3 regions of the Lactobacillus helsingborgensis genome follow, and region 2 is predicted to be linked to each of the others. Evidence: predicted binding sites of a transcription regulator. Region 2 holds the regulator's gene; each other region holds the start of a gene.
The links. The regulator NrdR, encoded in region 2, represses ribonucleotide reductase genes. The targets are predictions, from matches to a motif close to ACACNATATATNGTGT.
Positions count from the first base shown of each region.

Region 1 (4,292 bases), 620 kb from region 2:
CACGAAATATTTCCGCAAAATAAGCAGTGTAGTTTAAGATGAAAGCAAAAAGAGCAGCATCGTATCGTTGAAATATAATACCAATGATTGGCAGACCATAAAAAATAAAAATTAGTTGTAAAAGCAGTGGAGTTCCACGCATAATCCAAATATAGAATTTTAGTATTAAGCGCAGTGGCTTAAAGCGAGAAAGTAAACCTAAACTGACGATGATTCCCAGAGGAATAGAAACGATCAAAGTCCAAAAGAACAAGATCAAAGTCATTTTTGCGCCTGTGATTAAAGAGGGCATGATTGAGATGATATAGTCCATTTTCTTCTCCTTTGTATTTAGCTGAGACCGAGTTTAAGTTGGTAAAAATATTTCTACATAACATAATTAAAAAAATATGTGAAAAAAGATATGATTTAATAATAACACAAATCTAGCGCCTTATTACTTTTGATTAAACAATTTAAAGCCTGTATTTGGTCAATTTGAGGCTTGATTATTAAATGACATAAAAAATAGTATAACACTAAGTGAAAAAGAACCCCTAGAGTAATAACTAGGGGTTCTTTGAGTAAGCTAACTTTTGTTTATTGTTCTTCTATTTGAATATCTGTTGGTTTGTCCCAAGAGTTGGGTAATTTACCCATTTCTTTTAGCTTAGTAACAATTTGATCTAGTACAACTTCTCTGGCATGTTCGTCAGTCATGAAGTCCAGCTTGTCACCATCAATCTCCATTTTAGGAGAATAATCATATTTTTCGTACCATGGTTTGTAATAGCGCAAAAGCCGTTTATAGTAATCTTCCAGCGTCGCGTCATAGCTCAGCTGTTCGTATGGTCGACCACGTTTTTGGATCCTTTTAATCATGGTATCGTATGAAACATTAATGTGAACCAGCAGATCTGGGTTTTTCTTTGGCATGTGCTTAAGTTCACCCATCATGTTGTTGAGAAGTTCGTAATATGTATCTACTTCTTCACTCGTTGCGCGCCCAATATCAGCGTTCATTTGGAAGAAAAGGGCATCCTCATAGATTGAACGATCAAGAACGTTGTTATCGTCAGTTAGTGCGTTTTTGATGCTACGAAAACGAGTGTTAAGGAAAAACACCTGAAGTAAGAATGCGTATTTTTTAGGATCAGCGTAAAAGAGTGGCAAAACTGGGTTATTGTCGACACTTTCGTAAAATGGTTTGGTTCCTAAATATTTAGCTAAAATACTGGTTAGACTGGATTTACCGGCTCCAATTGGCCCGCTTAAAACAATAACTGTCATCACGTTCCTTCTCTATTCTAAATTGCCTATTGCATGCAATTTGTCATCAATCTGACGTAAAACTTCTTTTTTGGCATCTTCATCGCAGATAAAATCGTATTTATCCCCGTCGATTTTAATCTTAGGAGATGCATCATAATTTTCATACCATGGTTCATAATACTTAATTAACCTGGCATAGTAGTCTTTTAAACTAGGATCAGTACTGATTTGTTCAAATGAACGTCCACGTTTTTTAATGCGTTTAAGCATAGTGTCTAAAGAAACGTGAATGTAAATCAGTAAATCAGGCTTTTTGCTGGGATTACCGGGGGTATCTTCCATCATATTTTCAAGTAGACTATCATATATCTTAAATTCAGTTGGATCAGCCACTTTGCTGTCTGCATTCATTTTGAAAAAGAGTGCATCTTCATAGATTGAACGGTCTGAAACACTATTTTTTTCTCGAATTGCTTGGTTAATTTGTGCTAAACGGTGGTTAAGCAAGTAAATGTTAAGCAAAAAAGTATAGCGTTTCATGTCTTGGTAATATAAAGGAAGAACAGGATTATTATCTACTCCCTCGTAAAAAGCTTGTGTACCTAAGTGCTCAGCTAAAATACTAGTTAAACTGGATTTACCGGCTCCAATTGGCCCACTTAAAACAATAACTTGGATCACGTTCTTTCTTAAATATTAAATACAACATATAGATTCTTATCTAGTTTAATACGAGATATAGTGGTATACAAGCAAAAAGTAAATTTAAATTGTGTCTTAAAAGTCAAGTGATTTTGTATAATACAGAATAAAAAATTAAGCTTTGATAAAGTAACTAAATTGTTGTTTAAGTTAAATGTTACACGTGGAACTAAAATTAAAAATTAAGAAAGCAAATTTTAAATTTCGGACTGGAAAGTCTTAATTTGCTAGGGCATGTTAGCGATATTATTTGGTATCAATCCCTTTAGTCCGTACTTTGATTCTTTTAATGCTGTAATAAACAATAATTCCTGGTTTAAATTGATTTAATTATGATAAGTGTTTTTGCGCTTATAAAGCAGAATATTTTGCCTTTTTTCAGTCCCAAAAAATTGTTCGTAATATTTATATACTGCCGTGATGAGACAACTCTAAACTAAAAAATTAAAAATAAATTGCATTTATGTTAGTAAAAAAATAAAATAATAAGTAGATTATAAAAGAAACAGCGAATACTTCAAATACAAAGGTAAGCTGATATGTTTCATGCTGTAAATGATACGACGGGCTTTTTAGGAAGAATACAAAAACTATTAAAACTTCCAATAATAATTAAATTATTTAAGAGTCTGCAGCTTTGAAATAGGTCAAAGATTAATGTTCTTTGCAAACTGTTTCTCTCAAGAAGATATGTCATTTTAGTATTAACCCTGAAAATAGGGATTTAGACAGGAAGTAAATCATGGACAACACTGTAGCAAAATTTTCGCTTTGGACCTACGTTAAACGTAATTCAGGTATGTATGTCATTCTGGCTATTTTATATTTTGGGCGGAATTTAGCGCAAATTGGTGCCAGCATTTTTCAAGGTAATGCACTTACTGCTTTGACACAGCACAGTTTAAAGGGTTTTATTGTTGATACAGGTTTAAACTTGCTTAGCTGGGGCTTTTTCCTAATTTTCTTTTTTTGTAGTTCACGGTATTCCGCTGTAATCATCAGGGCTGTCGATAATTCCATTAGGAGTTCATTAGCCCATGTAATTGGTCGTCAAGAATATGAAAGCTTTAATAAACACACGGAAGCTGACTATGTTTCTTGGTTTACTAATGATATTAACCAAATTAATCAAGATGGCTTTTTCAGTTTAGAGCAAACATATAGCAGTGCACTCTTAGGTATTATTGCCAGTGTCATCCTGCTTTCTTATCATCCGCTCTTATTTGTCACCACTTTGGTTTTTGCTGTTGTTATGATTTTATTTCCCCGTCTTTTTAAGAAAAAGTTGGAGGAGTTATCGCAAAAACAAAGCAGTCAAAATGAGGTGTTAACGGCAAAAGCAACTAATATCTAAGTCCTATAGGCCAAAGTGCTGGAATTGTGTAGCACGGATAATGTGAACCCGTGGTAATTATTTGGGCCAAAGAAATAGTTGCTGTAGCGTTCTTTAAGCAAGTTAAGTGCCTGTAATTTTTTGGAAACATAACTATAGTAAACCCTCTAGGTGGCTTTTGGTTTAATCTAGAGGGTTTTTCAATATTTAATAGATAACAAAGAATGTTGCTATTCTTGCGACATAATTAAGACAAACATTACTTATCTAGCGTGGAAAGCAAACTTAGGTAAATTCCTAAATCACCGGTTAATAATCTGTCTTCTTTATTTAGATATGTGATTCCATTAGTCCAGGTATATCTTCCTGACATAGTAGATGAACTTCCTATAATTATTTTTTTGATATTTAATTCATTGGTTATAAGACCTTTTTGAGGAAATTGCTTTAACAAATGTTCAAAGTATAAATAACCCGCATATCCAGTTTTTAAACTAAAATTATCAGGACGTAAGTCCTTTCGTTCATTAATCAAAGGTAGGTTACCTAAGAGATTAGCTGAATGAGAGCTATCATTTATATCAAATAACAAAAATGATAACCATATCCCCCAAAAACCATGCGAAAGACTTAATGATCCTGAATATGATAACATTTTGTTCTGATCCATGAATGAATACAATTCTTGATAAATTTGATTAGAAATAGCATAAACTTTTTTATTGTCTAAAAGATCATTTGCATAAGTTAATCCTATGAGTAATCCTGCTAATCCAAATCCTAAATTAGGGCTTATCTGAAGCTGAGGTTTACCTTTAGGACCAACGTCAAATGAGAGTGGCCATTGATCGGAACGATAGGTACGCTGAGTAATTTCTGTAATTATTTTTTTAATTAGACGCGATAACTTGTCTCTACTTTTGTCGCTAGCATATTTAAAAGTTATAGAACAGGTTAATAACATACCAGCCAACCCATGAAATAATCCTAACGGAACCTTAAAAAG
Region 1 is NZ_CP029544.1:1,831,761-1,836,052, reverse strand. It holds gene DLD54_RS08680 (amino acid ABC transporter permease) at 1-313, opposite strand, end outside; gene DLD54_RS08675 (deoxynucleoside kinase) at 580-1,269, opposite strand; gene DLD54_RS08670 (deoxynucleoside kinase) at 1,282-1,932, opposite strand; gene DLD54_RS08665 (ABC transporter transmembrane domain-containing protein) at 2,696-3,307, shown strand; gene DLD54_RS08660 (class III lanthionine synthetase LanKC N-terminal domain-containing protein) at 3,546-4,292, opposite strand, start outside.
Region 1: the regulator NrdR is predicted to act here: its motif matches at 1,981-1,996, upstream of DLD54_RS08670 (deoxynucleoside kinase).

Region 2 (4,292 bases):
AAAAAATTAGATGACATGCATCTTAAGACCAAGATGGTAGTCCAGGTTCATGATGAGCTGATTTTTGATGTGCCAAAGGATGAATTGGAAACAATTAAAAAGATCGTACCGGAAGTTATGCAGTCGGCTGTAAGACTAGACATACCTCTTGTAGCTGATTCCGGATATGGTCATAATTGGTTTGATGCTAAGTAAGGAGTAACTTGTAATGCCGGAAATGCCAGAAGTTGAGACTGTGAGACGGACACTCCTTCCTCTTATCAAAGGAAAGACAATCAAAGAAGTAACAGTCTGGTATCCAAAGATTATAACTGGTGATGCAAAGGAATTTAAACGGCAGTTAGTTGGTAAAAAAATCACCACAATTGATCGTTATGCTAAATATTTGTTAATTCGGCTTAGCGGCAATTTAACAGTAGTGTCACATTTGCGCATGGAGGGTAAGTATCGTTTAGTCAAAATAAATACTAAAAAGGATAAACACGACCACGTGCAAATTGTTTTTAGTGATAATTCGGCATTGCGTTATAATGATGTGCGTAAGTTCGGGCGCATGCAGTTAATTAAAACAGGAACTGAAAAAGAAAAGACGGGTATTAGCAAATTAGGTGCAGAACCCAACTCAGCAGCTTTTACCGTTTCTTATTTACAAAATGGTTTAGCACGTAAAAAGAAAAATATTAAAAACACACTCCTTGACCAATCTGTTGTTGCAGGTTTGGGCAATATCTATGTTGACGAGGTTTTGTGGGAGACAAAAATTCACCCATTAAGTCAAGCCAATACCATTCCCGCAGAAAAGGTAGCACAATTGCACGATAACATTAATTCGTTAATAGAATTGGCAATTGCTGAACGAGGTACTACAATTCATACCTATCTGGATGCAAACGGCAAAACAGGTGGCTTTCAAAAAATGTTGCAGGTTTATGGTCATAAAGGTGAACCATGTGTGCGTTGTGGTACACCACTTGAAAAAATTAAGGTCAATGGACGAGGAACTACTTTTTGTCCTGAATGTCAGGTGATTTATAAATGACAATGATATTAGGCTTGACTGGTGGAATTGCAAGCGGTAAAAGCACTGCAGATGCTTTTTTTGAAAAAATGCAAATTCCAGTAATTGATTGCGATCAAATAGCCCATGATATTTTAAAGACCGGTAATCAGGGATATGAAAAAGTTATCAAACAATTTGGAAGTGAAGTCTTAAATACGGATAGTTCACTTAATCGTTCAAAGTTGGGACAAATAGTTTTTAATGATGAAAAACAACTTGAAATTTTGAATGAAATTACTCATCCATTGATTTTTACAGAAATACAAGCTAAAATTGCGCTAAACAAGGCTAAGAAAAGCCCCATAATAGTTGTTGATGCTCCTGTTCTGTTTGAGTCAAATGGTCAAAAATATTGTGATCGGACTTTACTGATTGCTATACCAGAAAAATTGCAGCTAGAAAGACTAATGCAAAGAGATCACCTTAGTCAGGGTGCGGCTTTAAAGCGCATCAATAGTCAAATGCCACTTAAGCAAAAGGAAAAATTGGCTGACTATGTGATTACTAATACTGGTTCAAAAAAAGACCTTGAGACTAAATTAGAAGAATTGTTACTTGAAATCAAAGGGGAGGACTAAAATGGAATGTCCTAATTGTCATAAAAATGCATCAAAAGTAATTGATTCGCGTCCGAGTGATGAAAATCGTGCTATCAGACGTAGGCGCGAATGTGAAAACTGTGGCTTTCGTTTTACTACATTTGAACGTGTTGAAACCACGCCTTTATTAGTAATCAAAAATGATGGCACACGTGAGCCATTTAACCGAAAAAAGATTTTGCGTGGAGTGATGGCAGCTGGTCAAAAAAGACCAATCTCAAGTTCGCAATTTGAAGAATTAGTTGATCACGTAGAAAACAAAATCAGGCAGGAAGGAGTTAGTGAAATTTCTTCCAAAAAAATTGGTCAATTGGTAATGGATGAATTGGCTAAAATAGATGATGTGGCTTATATTCGATTTGCGTCAATTTACCGTGAGTTTAAAGATATGTCTAGCTTCATGAAAACTATGGAAGATATGATTGCCAGAAGAGAGAAAGGAAATTAATTATGTTTGAGACTAACAATCCCAAACAGCCTTTTTATATTACAAACAGAGTAGAGCTCTACCCAACAGATTTGCGTGTTTTAATTAAGCTATATCAGCCTTTAGTTGGTTCTTTGGCGGTGGCACTTTATTTAAGTCTGAATGAGGATTATTCTGCCCAAGCTATGCTGTCAGATTCACAGGGGATTTACCGTTTGCAAGAACAAGTTGACTGTGATATTAAAAAATTATTTGCGGCTCTGCACAAGATTGAGGCGGTGGGGTTAATCGAGACCCGACTACTTGACAATCAAATAATGGGCAAAATTCTATGTTTTGAACTTAAAAGTATCCCGTCCAGCAGTGAATTTTTTGGGACTGCGCTGTTAGCAAGCTTATTAAAAGAAAAAGTGGGTATTAGCGCTTTTCATAAATTAAGTCATGATTTTGCCCGGGAAACTAAACAAAATCAAAACTTTGTTAATGGTGTGAAAACAGCACCAAATATTTCTGCCTCGTTTATGGATGTCTTTCACTTACCAGACCAAGAAGCAATAGACCCTTCAATTGAGGTTAAAGAGGCTGCCCAAGAAAATAATATTGTTACCCGTAATACTGCCACTATCAATGAAAAGGGCCAGATTGACTGGGACTTTATGAAACAGCAATTTGAAATTTACCAAATTGCAGGCAGCGAAATTGACCAAAACAGAGAAGCAATTCGTGCAATTATGAGAACTTATGGTTTGTCTGAACAGGAATTTGTAGATGAAACACTGCCCTGTTTGCATGGTGATTACCATCTAAATATGAACCGGATTAAACAGGCTATTGCTAATAACATTCATGCAGCAACTACTCGAAGTCAGTTACAAAAAAAGACACGTGCAAAGGACAATTCTGAAGTAAAAAACGAGCACTTAAGTAACAGTGAACAAGAATTATTACAAAGCGCAAAAGCGAACTCACCGGCACAATTTTTGTATCAGCTTAAGACCAGCCGGGATGATTTTGTGGATGCTAGTGAATATCGCGTACTTGATAGTTTATATAATGAAAAAGGTATTTCAGCAGAACTACTCAATATCTTGACTTATGCCTGCTTGAAAAGTGGTCCTAATGTGTCTTTTCGTTTGGCAAATAAAATTTTACATGATTGGCTGCAGCACGGAGTAAAAACCGGTGGTCAAGCTTTAGAATACATGGACAATAGGAAAAAGGCCCAAGAGCAGAAAAGAAAGCAGTTTGGCAGTTATAATTCGCGTAAGTCAATTGAAAAGGGCACGGATTGGACTGAAAATAAACCAAAAATAAATTCCGAAGTTTCTAGTGAAGAACTAAAAAAGTTTTTTGAGAATTTTGAAAATAAGAATGGCATGAAGTAGGTGAAATATATGCGACCCATTAAAAAATATATTGCTAAAGGACAATCAGGTAATGCTGAGGAGCAAAGCCCTGAAGCTATTAAACAAAGGGTACTGGCTGAACCTAAGGTGCAAAACTTTATCGCGCAGCATCAAGATCAATTAAATGACAGCATTATTAATAAAAGTCTGCCCACTCTTTACGGCTATTATCTGAGCCAGCATAAAAAAGATCCTGTCACCAGAGGCTATTATCCTGATTTGATAATGAATAAAAATGCGATCAGCTTGAAATTTGTGCCCGAAGACAGCAAGCTTATTCATGATAGAGAAATATATATCAAAAGACATTTGCGCCTGATTAATTTACCTGATGGGTTGCATGATGTTCGCTTAAGCCAGATTGAAATGACCCCGGAAAGAGCCGAAGTGATGACCCGCATTCAGCAATTTTTATCAAGATATGCTAAAGATGTTCATCAGAAGGGACTTTATTTGTCGGGCAATTTTGGTATCGGCAAAACATATATATTGGCGGGACTTGCTAATCAAGTTGCTGCCATGGACAAGTATGTTGTTTTCTTGCATGTTCCGACATTTATTGCAGGTTTATCCAGTCATTTTAGTGATAATAGTGTTCAGGATGAAGTACAAAAAATTGCTAACGCTGATTTTTTAATACTAGATGATATTGGAGCTGAAAGTTTGAGTCAATGGTCGCGTGACGAGGTCTTGGCGGTAATTCTGCAGGCCAGAATGGATAATGTGCTGCCAACATTTTTCTCGTCAAATTTTGCAATGAGCGATCTGGCAGATCATTTCAAAGAAACCAAAAATTCTAT
Region 2 is NZ_CP029544.1:1,212,605-1,216,896, reverse strand. It holds gene polA (DNA polymerase I) at 1-195, shown strand, start outside; gene mutM (bifunctional DNA-formamidopyrimidine glycosylase/DNA-(apurinic or apyrimidinic site) lyase) at 209-1,039, shown strand; gene coaE (dephospho-CoA kinase) at 1,036-1,638, shown strand; gene nrdR (transcriptional regulator NrdR) at 1,640-2,107, shown strand; gene DLD54_RS05750 (DnaD domain protein) at 2,110-3,471, shown strand; gene dnaI (primosomal protein DnaI) at 3,481-4,292, shown strand, end outside.

Region 3 (4,292 bases), 740 kb from region 2:
TCTCCTCATTGCCGTAAGCTGCAGCCGTATCAATTAAGCGATAGCCCAGATCCAGTGCATCCTTCACAGTGTTCTTGGCTACTTCACCGTCAGGTGTTTGCCAAGTTCCTAAACCAATGACTGGTATTTTAACGCCATTATTTAATTCATAAGTATCATTAAAAGAATGAATATTTAAAGTCATTATTCTCACCTCTAATAATTATTATACAGGATTGAACTATACTTCTACAGGAAAAGATAGCAATTATTGCGGTTGCTTTTGCAAATCACCCTTGAGCAAAGCCACAAATTCCGGATATGTTGCTACCTCATATAAGGGATGCAGATTCATATTATTCTTCCGTTTACGGTGGTTATACCAGATGCTGTCAAAGCCGTAATTTTCTGCCCCCAGTATGTCGGACTGTAGCCCATCTCCAAAGAACACAGTTTCTTCAGGGCCGATTTCAGTATGAGCAAAAAAGTAATCAAAGATACGGGTATCCGGTTTAGCAAAGCCGGCTTCTTCTGATGTCACAATCAGCGAAAAATATTTATCAATGCCCGCTAATTGCAAACGGTGCCTCTGCATAAAGGCTTCACCATTACTTAAAATAGTTAAAACGTAATTGTGCTTTTTAGCAAAACGCAAAGTATCAGTCACACCGGGCAGCAACTTATGAGCTTCACTAAAATAAGAACGGTATTCGTTCATAATTGCAATTCCGTCAATATCAATGCCTAAATTTTCTTTGATAAATTCGCTAAAGACAGTCTTGCTGAGTTGATTATAATCGATTTTACCTTGTTCCAGCTTACGCCAAAGTCCTTGATTATATGCATGATAATCACGCTGCATGTTGTCTGTTAACTGCCAATGATGAGCCTGAAAAAGACTATGCAGAGCAAAATTTTCTGTAGCAGCAAAATCAATCAAAGTATCATCAACATCAAAAATTATTTGTTTATAACGCAAGCAATTTCTTCCTCTCCAATTATTCCGCAGAATAAAATGCGTATTCACTAAAAATTAGTGTGGAGGTCTATTATAACAATATTTCACACATTGGGAACAAAATTAACTATTTTTAAATTTTGCTTGCATTACTATTACTCTTCTTAAAAATCAGCTATAATATCACTTAATTCTGATAAAAGGGGTGATTAAGCATGGTTGGACTATTACTAGCATTCTTGTTAATTTGGTTATTTATAAAACTGGGCGTTGGTATATTTAAAATCTTATTTTTCATTTTAACTTGCACACTTGCCTTTATTTTCTTTATTCATTTATTAGTGCCAATAGTCGTTATTCTTGGCTTAATTTTCCTTTTCTTCACGTTAGCTAGGCACTAATTTTTAGTTTAAAAACAAAAATATATTCAAGCATAATAAACGCTATTTTTAGCTTATTATGCTTTTTTTATATCTTCGAATTCTATATGTTTTTTTATTATCCCCGATAACTTACTCGCACATCAAGTTGTGACTTTTACTTGTGTTTAAGAGCAAACTTTCCTCTAGTAAATACAAGATATTGTGGTATAGTTCTATTTGTAGCCATAGATGATGTGTCTGTGGAACAATTTGCTAGTTGAAGGAGTAACTTTGAATATGAAAAATACGAGCATAACCTTAGATCAGGGTTACATTGATCAAGTGAAACAAACTGTCACTCCCCACTGGGGAGAGCTTGGCTGGGTTACTTACAAACGGACCTACGCCAGATGGCTTCCTGAAAAAAATCGTTCCGAAAATTGGGATGAAACGGTTAAACGCGTAATCGAAGGCAATATTAATCTTGATCCTCGTCTCAAAGATTCTCCTGCAAATGAAGTAGTCGATGAACTAACTGATGAGGCCAAGAGCCTATTTAAATTGGTTTACGGTTTAGGCGCGACGCCTTCTGGTCGAAACCTCTGGGTCTCCGGGACAGATTACCAAAAGCGTAATGGTGACTCGTTGAATAATTGCTGGTTTATAGCTATTCGTCCCCAAAAATACGGTGACAGCCATATAGTGCCAGACTATTTAGGGCAAACGCAAGAAGCGGTTTCAATGCCATTTTCATTTCTTTTTGACCAACTAATGAAAGGCGGCGGCGTTGGCTTTTCTGTTGTCCAAGACAACATTCAAAAGATCCCAACAGTTGATAACAAAATCGATTTAACAATCGTGATCGACAAAAAGAGTGCCTCATACGCGGATTCGGTTAAATTGGGTGCAACGGACAAAGACGAATGGGCAAAGCAAAATGACGGCAAGCCTGACTACGTATACTACAACTTGCCTGATACCCGTGAAGGTTGGGTTTTGGCCAATGCTCGTTTAGTTGACATGCATTTTAATCAAACCAATGCTGAAAACAAGACCAAATTGGTACTGGACATCAGCAGAATTCGTCCTTACGGGGCTAAAATTCACGGTTTTGGCGGTACTGCTTCTGGACCTATGCCGTTAGTGGAAATGCTTTTTGATATTAACAACATTATTAACAATCGGGTTGGCGGCAATTTAACTTCTGTTGATTGTACGGATATTTGCAACTTGATTGGTAAAACTGTCGTTGCCGGCAATGTGAGAAGATCAGCTGAACTGGCTTTAGGTACAAGTACCGACCAAGACTTCATCACGATGAAACAGGATAAAGACAAACTCTACCACCACCGTTGGGCATCAAACAACAGTGTAGCAATTGATTCTAACTTTGATGAATATGAACCAATTGCTAACGGTATTAGAGAAAACGGTGAACCAGGAATAGTTAACCTTGACTTATCTCGTAACTATGGTCGTATTATTGACGGCTATCAAAAAGATATTGACGGCGACGTTGAAGGCACCAACCCTTGCGGAGAGATTTCCTTGGCTAACGGTGAGCCATGCAACCTGTTTGAAGTATTCCCATACATTGCAGAACAACAAGGTTGGAAACTAAAGGATGTTTTCAGGTTGGCCACTCGCTACGCCAAACGGGTAACGTTTAGTGACTACGACTGGGAAATTTCCCGCAACATCATTTCCAAGAATCGTAGAATCGGTGTTTCAATGTCAGGTATTCAAGACTGGCTGTTAAATGATTTGGGTCACCGGGTTGTCACCGGCTTTGAAGACAGCACTGATGAAGAAACCGGCGCAAAGATTAAAAAGCCAATTTACGACCCTCAGGGAATTAAAATGGTTACTGAAGCTTACCAAGCCGTCATTGATGCTGATAAAGAATACAGCAAGACTTTACACTGCAATGAGTCAATCAAGCACACAACTGTTAAGCCTTCTGGTACTGTTGCCAAATTGGCTGGGGCCTCTGAAGGAATGCACTTCCACTATGCCGGCTACTTAATTCAAAGAATTAGGTTCCAAGCTTCTGATCCATTGCTTAAAGCATTGGACGCATGTGGTTACTATTCAGAACCTGATATTTATTCACCAAACACAACTTGTGTTGAATTTCCATTGCGTGCTGCTCACGCCGACAGCAAGAACTTTGCTTCTGCCGGTACAGTTTCAATTGAAGAACAATTTGCAACACAAGCCTTTTTGCAAACTTATTGGTCAGATAATGCAGTTAGCTGTACCGTTACTTTCCAAAGCAATGAAGGTGACAAGATTACTCCACTCTTTGAACAATACCGGCATGTAATTAAGTCAACTTCATTATTGCCATACTATGGTGGTTCACTCAAACAAGCGCCAAAAGAACCAATCGATAAAGTTAAATATGAGGAAAGAAAAGCTGAAATTACCGGTGATGTAGCCCAAGTATTTGCAGAACAAAATGATGATCAAAAAGATTTGGAATTAGTTGACCAAACAGACTGTGAATCTGGTGCATGTCCAGTTAAATAAGTTTTTTAAATTAAACTAGTGCCGTGCAAGCAGCTAAGTACGAAGTTTTTAGTGCTTGCACAAAAATCTATAGATTAGGAGTATATTATGAAGAAAAGCAAATTATCAGTTTTAACCGGAATAGCCACTATTTTTACCTTTACTTTTGCTGGCTACGAAACAACCCAAAATGTCCAACAGGTAGACGCCAGCAGCAAAATCAAAGTTACTTACACCCTTAAAGTACATAACAAGAATTACAAGAAAAAGACTATTAAATTGCCTAAGAACTCAACTGTAATGCGCGGTTTGAAAAAGTGCTGGAAAATAAAGAGTGATCACGGTCTTATTACTTCAATAGCTGGTAAAAGCCAAAATAAGCGCAAGAAGATTTATTGGACTTACACCATTAACGGCAAGTTTGCACAAAAAGGTGCGGCAATACAGAAGCTTGCTAACAAAGATAAAATTAAATTTACTTT
Region 3 is NZ_CP029544.1:92,127-96,418, reverse strand. It holds gene DLD54_RS00455 (aldo/keto reductase) at 1-184, opposite strand, end outside; gene DLD54_RS00450 (YjjG family noncanonical pyrimidine nucleotidase) at 248-958, opposite strand; gene nrdJ (ribonucleoside-triphosphate reductase, adenosylcobalamin-dependent) at 1,597-3,831, shown strand; gene DLD54_RS00435 (DUF4430 domain-containing protein) at 3,919-4,292, shown strand, end outside.
Region 3: the regulator NrdR is predicted to act here: its motif matches at 1,510-1,525, upstream of nrdJ (ribonucleoside-triphosphate reductase, adenosylcobalamin-dependent).